2 linked regions of the Spiractinospora alimapuensis genome follow. The protein of the gene in region 1 interacts with the protein of each later gene in a pairwise test. Links are inferred from orthologs where the notes say so. Each region holds a gene or a part of one and is shown on either strand. Other genes may lie near its edges.

What was found.
Region 2: the proteins of J4H86_RS02215 (region 1) and ndk interact in binary tests that used the Escherichia coli proteins (3 or more experiments, as listed by UniProt). The link is inferred for Spiractinospora alimapuensis from one-to-one orthologs.

What each region holds. Positions count from the first base shown.
Region 1 is NZ_CP072467.1:498,620-506,370, forward strand. Bases 999-3,869 are described here. They hold J4H86_RS02215 (5-formyltetrahydrofolate cyclo-ligase), read left to right. Parts: upstream 999-2,000; coding sequence 2,001-2,738; downstream 2,739-3,869. Other genes in these bases: J4H86_RS02210 (TIGR03621 family F420-dependent LLM class oxidoreductase), read right to left, coding at 999-1,892; J4H86_RS02220 (class I SAM-dependent methyltransferase), read left to right, coding at 2,790-3,545; J4H86_RS02225 (response regulator), read right to left, coding at 3,613-3,869. Also shown: RNA polymerase sigma factor SigJ, read right to left, coding at 1-909; more of J4H86_RS02210, read right to left, coding at 972-998; more of J4H86_RS02225, read right to left, coding at 3,870-4,251; J4H86_RS02230 (sensor histidine kinase), read right to left, coding at 4,248-5,465; J4H86_RS02235 (FtsX-like permease family protein), read left to right, coding at 5,646-6,734; J4H86_RS02240 (ABC transporter ATP-binding protein), read left to right, coding at 6,731-7,423. UniProt on the Escherichia coli protein: Involved in the removal of 5-formyltetrahydrofolate.
Region 2 is NZ_CP072467.1:5,356,086-5,363,820, forward strand. The notes cover bases 1-2,855. They hold ndk (nucleoside-diphosphate kinase), read left to right. Parts: upstream 1-1,151; coding sequence 1,152-1,559; downstream 1,560-2,855. Other genes in these bases: J4H86_RS24910 (bifunctional folylpolyglutamate synthase/dihydrofolate synthase), read left to right, coding at 1-743; J4H86_RS24915 (DUF4233 domain-containing protein), read left to right, coding at 747-1,112; J4H86_RS24925 (rod shape-determining protein), read left to right, coding at 1,788-2,819; mreC (rod shape-determining protein MreC), read left to right, coding at 2,825-2,855. In the rest of the region: more of mreC, read left to right, coding at 2,856-3,730; rod shape-determining protein MreD, read left to right, coding at 3,727-4,272; mrdA (penicillin-binding protein 2), read left to right, coding at 4,269-6,368; rod shape-determining protein RodA, read left to right, coding at 6,365-7,528; J4H86_RS24950 (TIGR03960 family B12-binding radical SAM protein), read left to right, coding at 7,670-7,735. UniProt on the Escherichia coli protein: Major role in the synthesis of nucleoside triphosphates other than ATP. The ATP gamma phosphate is transferred to the NDP beta phosphate via a ping-pong mechanism, using a phosphorylated active-site intermediate.

The sequences.
Region 1 (7,751 bases):
GGTCACCTCGCCGTCGAGGAACGTGAACTGCTGCACCAACAGGGCGGCGCCGTCGGCGAGGGTGAGGAGTCCGTGGGCTCCGTTGATCTCGGCGGCGGTGGCCACGGCGACGGACCGTCCCTCGGGCGAGAAGGTCAGAGCCAGAGCGTCCGCGAAGGGAGCCGTCGTGACCGCGTAGCCGCGGGTCTCGGCGAGACGGATGAAGCCGGCGAGGAACCGGGTGACACGATCCGCGCCGACCACCGGGCGCCGTCCGGCCGTGACCTGCCCACCGCCGTCGGAGGTGGCGACCACGTCGTCGGCGAGCCGCTTCTCGAACGCCGACAGGCTTCCGCCGTTGGCCGCGTCCAGGAAGAGCGCCACGATGTCCCGGGAGTCCTGGTCCGAGGGGGCGAACCGGCGCCGGTCCCCCGCCAGTCGCTCCCTGGCCCGACGCAGGAGCTGCCGGGAACTCGCCTCCGTACCGCCCAGGATCGACGCGATCTCCTGGTGCGTGTGTCCGAAGGCCTCCCGGAGCACGAACACGGCGCGTTCGCTCGGGGTGAGCCGTTCCAGGAGGGCGAGAAAGCCCAGTGAGACCGATTCTCGTCGCTCCGCGGTCTCCTGCGGATCCAGCACGCCCGACACGACGGGCCCGGTGAGCACGGGCTCGGGCAGCCAGGGCCCCACGTAGACCTCGCGGCGGGCACGGGCCGAGGTCAGTCGGGTACGACACGCGTTCATCAGCACCGTCGTCAACCACGCCGCCGGATTGTCGACGGCCTCCTTCTCAGCCGCGTGCCAGCGAAGGTAGGTGTCCTGCACCACGTCCTCGGCCTCCACCGCCGAGCCGAGCATTCGGTAGGCGAGGGAGAGGAGTCGGGCACGGTGCGACTCGAACTCGTGGACGGACGGGTGCTCGGCGGCCATGACATCAGCATCGCACGACCCTGGGTGGTGGCCGAAGCGGTGTCGGCCACCACCCACACGACCTAGGTGGTCGGTACCGCGGCCTCCGCCTCCAGCCGACGGACGTGCGGAATCACCTCCGCCAGCGCGTCCCGGAACGGCCCGTGGGTACTGAAGTAACCGAACCCGAACGTGTCCCGCAGATCCAGCAGCTTCCGGGCGTTCTCCTCGGGGGAGCCGACCAGAACGTAGGGGTTCTCCAACACTTTCTCCGCGGTGTCCAGCCCGGTCGCACCGAAGCGATCCGCCAGGTCCGCGGCTGAGGCCTCGGCGTCGTCCGTGGTGAACACTGCCTGCAGCAGCACGTTGTACTCCAGCGACTCCGCCCGCGTGCCGGACCGCTGCCGGACGTACTCCACTCGTTGCCGCGTCTGCTCGTAGGAGGCGAGCAGGAACGTGCCCGGCGGCTTGCCCGGGGCGTGGATCGCTCCGCTGAAGCCGATGATGTTGGCGTGCCGCGCCGCCACGTCCAGCGCCCGGTTGCCGTGACCGCCGATCAGCAACGGTGGGTGGGGTACCTGGCGTGGCAGCGGTGACTGTCCGTCCTGCGCGAAGAGCCGATCCAGCTCCGCGATCGTGTGCTCGAGGTGGTCCATGCGCTCGGCGTGCGACGGCCACGGAATCCCCGCGGCGTCGAACTCCGACTTCATGTGCCCCGCGCCCAACCCCAGTTCGAGTCGTCCCCCCGACAACCGGTCCACGGTCGCCGCCTCGCGGGCGAGCATCGCCGGGTTCCAGAACGCCGTGTTCACCACGAGCGTTCCCAGCCGCACCGTGTTCGTGACCTCCGCGGCTGTGGCCAGCATGGCGAACGGTGACCCGACGCCAAGGTGGTCCGCGGTGTGCACGACGTCGAATCCCAGACGCTCACTGTCCCGGCAGAAAGTCCGCCAGTCCTCAACGTCGACTCCTCCGAAGTTGACTCCAAACCGCAGCTTCGTCATGACCCCGATTCAACCCGGGAGGGGAACGGCGCGCTACCCGTCTCGCTGGTTTCGGTCCCTGGTTCTCCTCTGAGCTAACACCCATGGCACGCCCTCCATACTTGCGGTATGGAGGAATTGCGGACGGAGGCCAAGACAGCGGTGCGGCTCGAGACCTGGGACGCGCTGCGCGACGCGGGCGCCGCGCGCTTTCCTGGGGTGAAGGGGCGTATCCCGAACTTCGTGGGCGCCGAGCGAGCCGCCGAACGGCTCGCCACGTTACCGGAGTGGGCGGCCGCGCGGGTCGTGAAAGCCAATCCCGACTCCCCACAGTGGCCGGTGCGTACACGGGGCGTCGCCGAGGGAAAGCGTCTGTTCATGGCGGTCCCCCGTCTCGCCGGCGACGCGCCGTTCCTGCTGTTGGAGGAGGATCGGCTACACGTCGCACCCCGCACGGCCACGTCGATCAAGGGCTCCGCCGTGCACGCCACCCCGACGCCCCTGGACACGGTGGACCGGATCGACCTCATCGTCTGCGGCACCGTCGCGGTCGACCCCGACGGTCGACGCGTCGGTAAGGGCGGCGGGTTCTCCGACCTGGAGTTCGGCCTGCTCACCGAGGTGGGGTTGGTCGACGAGCACACCGTCATCGCCACCACGGTGCACCCGACGCAGGTGCTGGAGGGACCGCTGCCCGAGACCGAGCACGATTTCCGGGTCGACCTGATCGTCACGCCCGAGGAGGTGATTCGTACGCCCGCGCCCAAGCGGCCCGCGGGGATCCTCCGCAACCACCTCACGTTGGAGAAGATCGAGGAGATTCCCCCGCTGCGGCGGCTCCTGGCGGAACGGGACGCCACGGCGTGAAGCCCCAAAAACCGGTCGCTCGTGGGAAGGGGACGATGCGACGCTCGGGACATGGGCGAATCTCTCTTTGGCGATCCCATGGCGGCGATACTCTACGACAGGCTCTACCCCTGGGGTGGCCGGTCCGGGGACGAGTTCTACCTCGAGATCATCATGGCGACGGGCTCGGTGCTTGACGTGGGCTGCGGCACGGGCACCCTGCTCCGGCACGCGAGGGACCAGGGCCACACGGGCCGTCTGGTCGGGCTCGACCCCGCGGAGGCGATGTTGGAGGTCGCCCGCGCCCGGGAGACGACCGCGGGAGGAAGCGGGATCGAGTGGGTCGTGGGCGACGCGGCCTCCGTTTCCTGGGCGGCGGAGTTCGACCTGGTCATCATGACGGGGCACGCGTTCCAGGAACTGGTCAGCGACCAAGAGGTACGGCACTCCCTGTCCGCGATGCGCGGAGCACTGAGGCGCGAGGGTCGGCTGGTGTTCGAGACACGGAACCCGGCCGTGCGCGCATGGGAGCGGTGGACACCGGACCACCCCGTGACCAACTCCCACCCCATGATCGGCCGGGTGCGCTACACCCCCGAGCTCCGCAAAGTCGACGGTGACACGGTGACGTTCACCGGCACCTACGCCGCGAACGGACTGAAGGAGCCCATCAGTGGAGAGAGCACACTCCGTTTCCTCGACGTCGACAGCCTCGACGGGTTCCTCGCCGACAGCGGACTCGCCGTGGTGGAGCGCTACGGAAGCTGGAACCGCGACCCGTTGACGGCGACGAGCCCGGAGATCATCACGGTCGCACGACGTGTGTGAGGCGCGGGTGCGTCACCAGGTCCCATGCCACTCCTACACGGCCTCACAGCGCCGTGTACACACGGTGTCACTCCATCCGAATGACGCCGCGGTCCACGGCGGCGTGGACCGCGGCGGTGCGGCTGTCGACATCCAGCTTGTCGAAGATGTGCACCAGGTGGGTCTTGACCGTGGATTCGCTGATGAACAGTTCACGGGAGATCGCCCGGTTGGACATGCCGCGGGACAGCAGGCCGAGGATCTCCACCTCGCGGGCGCTGAGCGCGGGTCGCGTGTCGCGTAGACGGTGCATGAGCCGCCGTGCCACGGACGGGGCGAGCGCCGTCTGTCCCTGCGCGGCGGTGCGTACCGCCTGGCACAGCTCCTCGGGGGGAGCGTCCTTCAGGATGTAGCCGGTCGCGCCGGCCTCGACGGCGGAGAGGATGTCGGCGTCGGTGTCGTATGTCGTGAGCACCAACACCGGGGGCGCCTCGGGGCGTTCGGTGATCCGGCGGGTGGCGGTCACACCGTCCATCGCCGCGCCGAGTCGCAGGTCCATGAGCACCACGTCGATCCCACCGCGACGTACCGCCGCCAGTGCCTCCTCACCTCCGGACACCTCGGCGACGACCGTCATGTCCGAGCGGTCGTCGAACATGGCGCGCAGGCCGCGCCGGACGACCGGGTGGTCGTCCACGAGCAGCAGCCGCAGGGGATCGTCCGTCACGTCGCCTCGCCTTCGTCGGACAGTGGCAGCCGTACCGCGATGGCGGTGCCGAGGCCCGGCGAGGTCTCGACGTCGACCGTGCCGCCGAACGCGGTGATCCGGTCGCGCAGCGCGATCAGTCCGAAACCTGTCCCACCCTCGTAGGTGTCGAGGGCGGCGGGGTCGAAACCGACGCCGTCGTCGAAGATGTCCAGCGTGACCTCGTTGCCGAGAAACCCCAGGGTGACGACCGTTGTGGTGGCCCGCGCGTGCGCCACCACGTTGGCGAGACTCGCCTGGGCGGACCGCAGCAGCGCGACCTCCACGGCAGCGGGGAGAGGCGTGGGCGGCCCGTCGATCCGGGACTGGCAGTCGATCCCACTCTCCCGCCCCACCCGCTGGCACAGACGGCGAAGGGCCTCGGCCAGGCTCTGCGTCGCGAGGGAGGGAGGAGTGAGGTCGCGGACGAACCGGCGCGCTTCCTCGAGGTTGGTGACCGCGCTCGCACGTGCGTCACGGACGTGGTCGCGTCCGCGTCCCGCCGGAAGCTCGTTCTCCGCCGCCCGGAGGAGGAGAACGATGCTGGACAGCCCCTGGGCGAGCGTGTCGTGGATCTCCCGTGCCAGCCGCTCCCGTTCGGCGAGGACTCCCGCCCGGTGCTGGCTGGACGACAGCTCGTCCCGGGCACGGGTGAGCTCCTCGATGAGCCGCAGGCGCTGCTGACTCTCCCGATACAGCGTGCTGTAGCCAACCGAGATCACCACGGCCGACACCGCGCCCAGCGCCGGCCCGAGCACCATAGCGGCGTCCAGTCCGCCCGAGTGCAGCCCCTGCGTGGCCACCACCGCGGCGGTGATGACGGCGATCGCCCCCACGGCGTGACGTCCCCCCAAGAGGTGGAGGTGCCAGAAGAACAGCGGGAACGCGACCCAGGAAAAGTGCGGGCTGGCAACGAGGAGTCCGCCCCATAGTGCCGTGACCACGGCGAGCCACAGGAGTTGAGTCCACCGGCGCGCGTCACGCCGTGCCGCGCGCCCACCGGTCGCGTACACCACGGCCAGCAGCGCGGCTCCCCCGGCCGCGACCCAGCGGTACGGCGCGTCGTCCGCGACTCCCTGCACCGCGGCGATCGTGAGCAGGAGCAGGAAGCTGGCGTGAAGCACCCACCGGAGCCCGCGCAACACGGTGATGCCCGGCGGTAGCCACGATGCCGTGGACCGCGCCCCAACTGCCATTCCCCGACTCACCCCCGACCCGGTCCACACCCTAGGCACCTCTGGTGTCCGCACGCATCAATCATTCGATTGATCCCCTGGTCGGGCATTCGGACACCAGAGATCCACCTTCTCCGCGATGGCACGAACGCCGGCGCGTCCCACCCTGGATGGTGATGTCGACGTCGAGAGAGGAAAACCGTGTTCATCGCCGTTCGCGACATACGGTTCGCGTGGGGGCGTTTCGCGCTCATGGGTTCGGTGGTCGCACTCATCACCATGCTGATCGTGCTGCTGTCGGGACTGACAGCGGGGCTCGCCAGCCAGTCCACCTCCGCGGTGCGTGATCTGCCCACGGACCGGATCGTGTTCGGGTCCTCCGGTGAGGCCGATCCGGAGGAGTCGTTCGAGGACAGCGTGGTTGACGCCCCGCAGCGGGACGAATGGGCCGCGGCCCCGGGCGTGGCCGCCGCGCATCTGGTGGGTGTCACCCAGGCCAGGGCGGACATCGCCGTGGGCACCACGGGCGTCACCGTGTTCGGGGCCCCACCGGACAGCGGCCTCGCCCCGGAACGCGTGGCGGACGGAGAGGTCGTGGTCCCCGAAGGGTTCGCCGAGGAGGAGGGGATCGTCCCGGGCGACACGATGACGGTGTCCGGGCGGGAGCTGACCGTGTCGGCGGTGGCCGGAGACGCCTACTACAGCCACATGCCGGCCCTGTGGACCACCCTGGACACCTGGCGCGGCCTCGACCCCGGCCACACACCGGACGCGGAGCCCGGGGACGAGGCGACGGTTCTGGCGGTGGAGGTCGACGGGGACCTGGACGTCGCAGCGGCCGACCTGGCCGCAGACACCCTCTCGGTCGACGTCGCCGACAGCCTGAGCGCCATCGGCGCCTTCTCGTCGGAGAACGGCTCACTGCGGATGATGCTGGGTTTCCTCTACGCGATCTCGGCCCTGGTCACCGGGGCGTTCCTCACGGTCTGGACGATTCAGCGCTCCGGGGACATCGCCATCCTGAAGGCGCTCGGGGCGTCGACCCGCTACCTGCTGCGCGACGCGCTCACCCAGGCGTTCCTCGTTCTGACCGGAGGCGCCGTACTCGGCGGCGCGTTGGGAGTCGCGGTCGGAGCCGCCGCCGCGACGATGGTGCCGTTCGAGTCCACGCTGGCGACCACGCTGTTCCCGGTCGCCGGCATGGTCGCGCTCGGTATGGCGGGCGCGGCGCTCGCGGTCCGGCGCGTGACCTCGGTTGATCCCCTGACGGCACTGGGAGGTGTCCGATGAGTCTCACGCTGCACGACGTGTCCCTCACCTACCCCGACGGGGAGGACCAGGTCACCGCTCTCGCCGGCGTGTCGCTGCACGTCGCGCCAGGTGAGGTGGCGGCCGTGGTCGGCCCCTCCGGCTCCGGCAAGTCGAGCCTGCTCGCGGTGGCCGCGACGCTGATGCGCCCCGCGTCCGGAACCGTCCGAATCGACGACGTCGACGTGACCCACCTGTCGCCGGCGCGGCGCACGCATCTACGCGCGTCCAGGATCGGGATCGTGTTCCAACAACCCAACCTGGTCGGTTCGCTCACCGCCGAGGAGAACCTTCTGGTCACCGAGCACCTTCGGGGCGGTTCCGTGGCGGCGGCCCGATCCGCGGCCGAGGAGCTCCTGCGCACGGTGGGTCTGGAGAACAAACGCCATCGCCGCCCGCACCAGCTCTCGGGAGGTGAACGTCAGCGCGTGAACATCGCCCGCGCCCCCATGGGACAACCGAGTGTGCTGTTGGTGGACGAACCCACCGCGGCCCTGGACCATGCTAGGGGCCGTGGGATCACGGACCTGGTCGCGACGGTCACCCGACGGTTCGCGATCGCCACCGTGCTGGTCACCCACGACACCGAGTACCTGGACGCCGCCGACACGGTGGCACACATGCGCGACGGCCACCTCACCGGCGAGGCCGAACCCGCGGGTCATCGGTGACCCCGCCTCGGCGCGTGTGGCCGAGGCGGAGCGGGCCGCCGCACTAGGGTGGACGTGGGCGAGGCGAGGAGGCGGCGTGAACAGTGATCGGATCGAGTGCGTCGCGCGTGTGGGCGCTCCGGTGGAACGAGTGTGGCCCCTGATCGCGGACGGTGCGGGCATCCGGCGGTGGTTCGCGTTCGACGGCGCCGAGCTCGACGCCGTTCCCGGTGGGGCCGCGGTCTTCGAGTGGGCCGAGCACGGACGGTTCCTCGGCGTGGTGGAGGACGTCCGTCCGGAACGCCTGCTCACCGTACGGTGGGCACTGGTCCCCGACGTCGCGCCGGAC
Region 2 (7,735 bases), 4.9 Mb from region 1 along the record:
TCCTCGCCGAACAGCGGGTGTCCGTCGCCGAGGTACTGATGGAGCGCGCCGCGGAGGTCGGCGCCACCGTGGCGCGCGAGGGCCTGGAGTTCGGTGTGCTGCACCGTGACGTCGCCGTCGGCGGCCAACTGGTGACCGTCCGCGGCCTGCGCGGCGAGTACGGCGACATCCTGCTCCCACTGCACGGCGAGTACCAGGCACGCAACGCCAGCATCGCCATCGCCGCGGTGGAAGCCTTCGCCGGACCCGCCGAGGGGGACGAGCGGCTCGACCCGGAACTGGTGCGTGACGGACTCTCCGGTACCCAGTCGCCAGGCCGGTTGGAGGTCGTTCGTCGAAGCCCCACCATCCTCGTGGACGCGGCACACAACCCAGCCGGCATGGCGGCCACCGCCGCAGCGGTGGAGGAGGGATTCAGCTTCGACCGCCTCGTCGGCCTCGTCGCGGTCCTCGCCGACAAGGACGTCGAGGGCATCCTGGAACCTTTGGAGCCGCTGCTCACCGAGATCGTGGTCACCCGGAACCACTCACCCCGCAGTCTCGACCCCGAGCGCCTGGCGGCGCTGGCGGTGGAGGTGTTCGGCGAGGACCGGGTACACATCGCCGAGCGCCTGGACGACGCGATCGACCTCGCGGTCACGATCGCCGAGGACACCGGTCAGCTCAGCGGGCACGGCGTTCTGATCACCGGATCCGTGGTGACGGCGGGCGACGCCCGACACCTGCTCGGAGGAGAGGAGTAGGCGATGAGAATGCTGTGCGCCGTGGTACTGGGATTCCAAGGCATGGTCATCGCCCTCGCCATCCCCGTCGCCATCAACCTCGCCGGTATCTCGGCCGGGATCGCCTCCGGCGTCTGGGGCGGCATGGCCGTGGCGGCGTTCGTGCTCGCGGGCCTACAACGGTTCACCTGGGCACGCCACCTGGGCACCGCGCTCCAGGCACTGGTCGTCGGCAGCGGGCTGATCGTCCCCGACATGGGCGGCTTCGCGATCGTCGGCATCATCTTCGGCATCCTGTGGGCCGTGGCCCTCATCCTCGGCAGTCGATTCGACGCACCGCCCGGATCGAATTCGCCCCCACAGGCCCAGGCAGCACCCGAAGAGCGGTAGAGTTCCACCGATTCCCACGATGAAGAAAGGGCCAAGTCCGTGGAACGCACCCTAGTCCTGATCAAGCCTGACGGCGTGCGCCGCAACATCATCGGTGACGTCATCAGCCGCGTGGAACGTAAGGGGCTGCGTATCGTCGCCATGGACATGCGCACCCTCGACGAAGACACCGCGAAAACCCACTACGAAGAGCACGCCCAGCGGCCCTTCTTCCCGTCCCTCGTCGAATTCATCACCTCCGGCTCCCTCGTGGCCCTGGTCGCCGAAGGCGAGCGCGCCGTCGAAGCCTTCCGCGCCCTCGCCGGAGCGACCGACCCGGTCCAGGCCGGACCCGGCACCATCCGCGGCGACTACGCCCTGGAAGTACAGACCAACATCGTGCACGGCTCCGATTCCACCTACTCGGCCGAGCGGGAGATCAAGCTGTTCTTCCCGAATCTGGACTAGTCGTCCGGGGTCGGTGTGGCGGCGTCCCTGGTGTGGGGCGCCGTTTTTGTGTTGGGGGAGCGGGGCTCCCGGTCGATTTCGACCATCCTCGCCCCGCACGGTGTGTTTGAGTAACACTCTGTGATCGGAGCGTTACGATACAAGTGGCTCGTTCCGCATCCGTGGCGGATCGGGCGGCGCTGTCCGCAAGATCAGGACAGTGACACTTGGCGCCGAATTGGGGCGGTAATGACGACCAACCTCGCGTTTCTCGGCCGCGACATGGCAGTGGATCTCGGTACCGCGAACACGCTCGTCTACGTACGAGGACGGGGCGTTGTTCTGAACGAGCCCTCTGTCGTCGCCCTCAACACGGTGACCGGGAAGATCGTCGCCGTTGGCATCGAGGCCAAGCAGATGATCGGGCGCACCCCGGACAACATCACCGCCGTGCGCCCACTGAAGGACGGCGTGATCGCCGACTTCGAGGTCACCGAGCGGATGCTCCGCTACTTCATCCAGAAGATCCACCGCAGACGCCACTTCGCCAAACCGCGCGTCATCGTCGCGGTCCCCAGCGGTATCACCGGAGTCGAACAGCGCGCGGTGAAGGAGGCCGGATACCAGGCCGGGGCCCGCCGCGTCTACATCGTGGAAGAGCCGATGGCCGCCGCTATCGGTGCCGGGCTCCCGGTACACGAGCCGACCGGAAACATGGTGGTCGACATCGGTGGCGGGACCACGGAGGTCGCCATCATCTCGCTCGGTGGGATCGTCACCGCGCAGTCGATCCGGGTGGGCGGCGACGAGCTCGACCAGGCGATCCAGACCTTCGCCAAGAAGGAGTACTCCCTCATGCTGGGGGAGCGCACGGCCGAGCGCCTCAAGATGGGGATCGGGTCCGCGTTCCCCACCGGTGACGAGCCGAAGGCGGAGGTACGCGGGCGGGACCTCATCAGCGGTCTCCCCAAGACCGTGGTGATGACGGCCGCGGAACTACGGCGCGCGATCGAGGAACCCGTCACGGCGATCATCGACGCGCTGCGCAACACCTTGGACAAGTGCCCGCCGGAGCTCGCCGGCGACATCATGGACCGCGGCGTGGCGGTCACCGGTGGCGGCGCGCTGCTTCGCGGCCTGGACGACCGGCTCCGCCACGAGACCGGGATGCCGATCCACGTGGCGGAGAACCCACTGGACTCCGTCGCGATCGGCACCGGAACCTGCGTCGAGGACTTCGAGCGGCTGCGCCAGGTCCTGGTACCGGACCGGCGGGGCTGATCGACGTGCGCACGGACAAGCCACGTCTCCTGCTCGCCGGCCTACTCGCCGTCGGCGCCGCCGTCCTGGTCCTGGACGACCAGGGCGTCGCCGACCCCGTCACGGGCGCCGCGCGCGAAGTGGGATCGTTCGCGTTCACCCCCGTCTCCGCGGGAGTCTCGGCGGCCGCCACGCCGCTGCACTCCACCTACGACGCGCTGCGCAACGCCTCCGGCGCCAACGACCGCATCAGCGAACTGGAGGAGGAGAACGCGGACCTGCGCCAACGGGTGCGTTCGGCCGAGTACGACGAGGAACGCGCTGACCAACTCGCCGACCTGTTGCACCTCAGTGACCTGGGCGGCTACGAGGTGGTCCCCGCCCACGCGGTCACCCGCATCTCCCCGCAGGGCTCCGCGGAGTCGATCGTCCTGGACGTCGGAACCGAGGACGGCGTCGGGGAGGACATGACCGTCGTGCACGCGGACGGCCTCGTGGGACGGGTCACCAACGCGACCGCGCGACGCGCCACCGTCCTCATGCTCAACGACGCCTCCTCCGCGGTCGGATCCCGTATGGAGGACTCCTCCGAGGCCGGCGTCGTGCGCGGGCAGGCCCGATCACTCTCGGGCGACAGTCTGCTGCGACTGGAACTCCTCGACTCCACCTCCACCGTGGACCCCGGCGACCGAGTAGTCACCCTGGGCTCCCACGACAACGCTCCCTTCGTCCCCGGGGTGCCCATCGGCACCGTCGAGAACATCGCCGAGGACGAGGGCGAGATGACCCAGGCGGCGGAGGTGCGCCCCGCCGTCGACCTCAGCCAGATCGACGTCGTGGGAGTCGTCGTCGCCGGCCCCGACGGGGACCCCGGCGACGACCTCCTGCCCGACGACGCCGAGAAGGACTCCGACGAGGAGGCACAGCCGTGACCCGCAGCGCACTCGTCGCCCTCATGCTCGTCGCGGCCGTCGTCATCCAGGCCGGCCTCATCAACCGACTTCCGTTCCCCGGCGGTACCGCACCCGACCTGGTGCTTCTGGTCCTGGTGGCCGCCGCGGTCGCGGTCGGACCCACCACCGGCGTGATCGCCGGCTTCAGCACCGGCCTCGCCCTGGACCTACTCCCACCGGCCGACCACGAACTGGGCCGCTACGCCATCCTGCTGTGCCTGGTGGGCTACTTCGCCGGCCGCGCCCACTCAGCGGCCCGACGCTCACCCCTACTGCCCTTCGGAGTCGCCGCGGCCGCGGTCGTCGGAGTGGTGCTGGGCGACGCACTGATCGGCGTACTCCTGGGTGACCCCCGGGTCACCGTGTCCAGTGTCCTCGGCACACTGCCGTTCGCGTTGGGGACCACGATGCTGCTCAGCCCGTTCGTCCTCTTCGCGGTCACCTGGGTGATGCGCCGCTCGGCCGAGGACGAGTTCTCCTACTTCGGCGGAGACAGCCTGGTCCCAGGAAGGCGACGATGAGTCCGCTCCCGTCCCGCCCCAGCGCCCCGAAGACCCCGGGCGCCTGGGTGATCCTGCTCGCCCAGGCCCTCGTCGTCGTCCTCGCCGTCGTCCTCACCGGGCGCCTGTGGTTCCTCCAGGTCCCCATGGGCGACTACTACCACGAGCTCGCCGCGGAGAACCGCGTCCAGGACCTGATCGTCCCCGCGGCGCGAGGCGAGATCATCGACGCCGCGGGGCGCCGGCTCGTCGGCAACGAGTCCAACCTCGTGGTCTCCGCCGACTTCCACGCCCTCGCCGAACAGGACGACGGCGGCGTCGGCGTCCTCACCGATCTCGCCGACGTGCTCGACACCGAGGTCGAGAAACTCCAGCGCCGGACCCGGCTGTGCGGACCCGACGTCGACCGGCCATGTTGGGCCGGATCCCCCTACCAACCCATCACGCTCGCCGAGGGTGTCGAACCCGAACGGGTGCTGCGCATCCTCGAACGCCAGGAGGAGTTCCCCGGGATCAGCGCCCAACAGCTCTGGCGCCGGGACTACCCCCACGGGGAGATGGCCGCCCAAGTCCTGGGCTACCTCCAACCAGTCACCGAGGACGAACTCGAACAACGCGAACAGCTACGCACACAGTTCACCGGCGTCGACCTGGTTGGTCGCGACGGCGTGGAAGCCAGCTACGACGAACAGCTCCGTGGAAACGCCGGCCTGCGGCGCCTCGCCGTCGACGCCGGCGGCAACGTCACCGAGGTCGTGGAGGAGACGGCGGCGGAGTCGGGCCAAACCCTCGTCACCACCATCGACAGCAAGGTGCAGGGCATCGCCGAGGACGCGCTCGAGGCCGGCCTCAACCGCTCCCGCGGCCAGGGCTATCCGGCGGACTCCGGAGCGGTCGTCGTCATGGACGTCACCAACGGCGACGTGGTGGCGATGGCGAGCTCACCGAGCTACGACCCCAGCGTCTGGGACGGCGGAATCGACCAGGAGACCTACGACCGGCTCCTCTCCGAGGACGCCGGCGAACCGCTCACCTCCCGCGCGGTGCAGGGGCTGTACCCGCCGGGCTCCACGTTCAAGCCGTCCACGTTGTCCGCGGCCGTCGAGAACGGCTACGACCTGAACGGAAGCTACCCCTGCCCCAGCTCCTACCAGGTCGGCAACCGCGCGTTCAAGAACTACGAGAGCGGCTCCTACGGCACCATCAGCCTGCACCGCGCGCTCGTCGTCTCCTGCAACACCATCTTCTACAAGTTCGGCCACGAGCAGTGGCTCCAGGACGGGGGATCGGACCCCGTGGACGACCCCGTCGACGCGGAGCCGACCATGGCGCGCGGATTCGGCTTCGGTTCACCGACGGGGATCGACCTGCCGGACGAACCCACCGGACGTATCCCCGACCGCGCGTGGAAGCAGGAGTACTGGGAGCAGACGAAGGACCAGGCCTGTGAGAATGCCGAAGGCGGCTACGACGGCCAGGACAACGCGGGCTACCTGCGCCAGGCCGACCGCGAACACTGCCTTGACGGCTACGCGTGGCGCGCGGGCGACGCCGCCAACTTCGCGATCGGCCAGGGCGACGTTCTCGTCTCACCACTGCAGCTCGCCGTCGCCTACTCCGCGATCGCGAACGGGGGCACCGTGTACGAACCACGTGTCGGCAAGGGGTTCATCTCTCCGACCGGTGACGTGGAGACGATCGAACCCGAGGTCGCCGGCGAAGTGCCCGCCAGCGACGAGACCCTGAGCTACATCCGTGACGCCCTCGGGGACGTCACCCGGTCCGGCACCGCGAGCGGGGCGTTCGGCGACTTCCCACAGAACGAGGTCGCAGTTGCCGGAAAGACCGGCACCTCCACCTCCGTCGGGCGTACGGAGTCGGCGCTCTTCGCGTCCTTCGCCCCGGCCGACGACCCCCGCCTGGCCGTCGTGGTCGTCCTGTCCCAGGGTGGCACCGGCGGTACATACGCGGCCCCGGTGGCCGCCGAGGTCTACGAGGGCATCTACGGCGTCGGTGGAGCTGATGAGGCCGCGCTGCCGGACGGGGAACCACCGACAGAGATGCCCGAGATGAAACCCAACGGCGAAGTGGTCCCTCCTGAGGACGTGGAGCCGTGAGCGCGCTCCCGAGCCTCGCCCCCAGCCGCGGCTCCGTGACCCGGGTGATCCGCACCGGGCTTCCGAGGCGGGTGGACTGGGTTCTGGTCGTGAGCGTGGTCGCCCTGTCCGTTCTGGGCAGTCTGCTCGTCTGGTCGGCCACCGCCGACCCCGCGGACCCCGGCGTCACCGACATGTTCCGCCGCCACATCGCGCACGTCTCGGTGGGTGCGATCGTGTGTGTGGTCGTCGCCGCGCTCGACTACCGCGTCCCCAAGGCCTACGCCTCCATCATCTACCTCGTCGTGTGCGTCGGGCTGGTCCTCGTGCTCACACCGCTCGGCGCGACCATCAACGGCTCGCGTGGCTGGCTGGTCGCGGGGCCGCTGCAGATGCAGCCGAGCGAGCTCGCCAAGGTGGGAGTCATCCTCGTCCTCGCCATGCTGTTCGGCGAGCCCCGCGACGGCGAGAAGGCACCCACGGCGCGGGACGTCCTGCTGGGCCTCGGCGCGCTCGCCATCCCCGGCATCCTCGTCGTCACCCAACCCGACCTCGGCACCGCGCTCGTCTTCGGCGCGATCTTCCTCACCATGCTCGCGGTCTCCGGCGCGCCCCTGCTGTGGATCGGCGGGATGCTGCTCGCCGGGTTCCTCGCCGCGGGATCGGTGTTCTGGTTCGACCTGCTCGAGCCCTACCAGATGGACCGGCTCGCCACCCTCATGGAGCCCTCCGCCGACCCCCAGGGCACCGGCTACAACACCAACCAGGCCCTCATCGCCGTGGGATCCGGGGGCGTCACCGGTAAGGGGCTCTTCGACGGAGAACAGACCGCCGGTCACTTCGTCCCCGAACAACACACCGACTTCGTCTTCACCGTCGCGGGCGAGGAGTTCGGGTTCGTCGGTGCCGCTGCCGTCATCGGTCTCATCATGATCGTGCTGCTGCGCATCCTGCGCATCGCCCGCAAGTGCGAGGTGCCCTACGGCCGCCTGCTGTGTGTCGGCGTCGCCGCGTGGTTCGCCTTCCAGAGCACCGTGAACATCGGTATGTGCCTGGGCATCATGCCGGTCACCGGGATCCCGCTGCTGTTCCTCTCCTACGGCGGGACGGCGGCCGTCGCCCAGTTCGCCGCGGTGGGTCTGGTCCTCGCGGTCAACGCCCGCGATCCCGGATACGACTGACACCTGGCGGTGACCCCCGCCAGAACGGCGGCGCGGGGCCAGTATTCGGCCGGTGGCGGGCGGTGTGTGGGCTCCGCAGTGTCGGAGCGCGCAGGCGGGTAGCCTGGGAGACTCCTACCACCGATCCCTGGGGGAGTCCGCATGCCCGTTGAGTCCGTCTTCCCTCAACTGGAGGACCTGCTTCCCAGCGTGCGCAAGCCCGTGCAG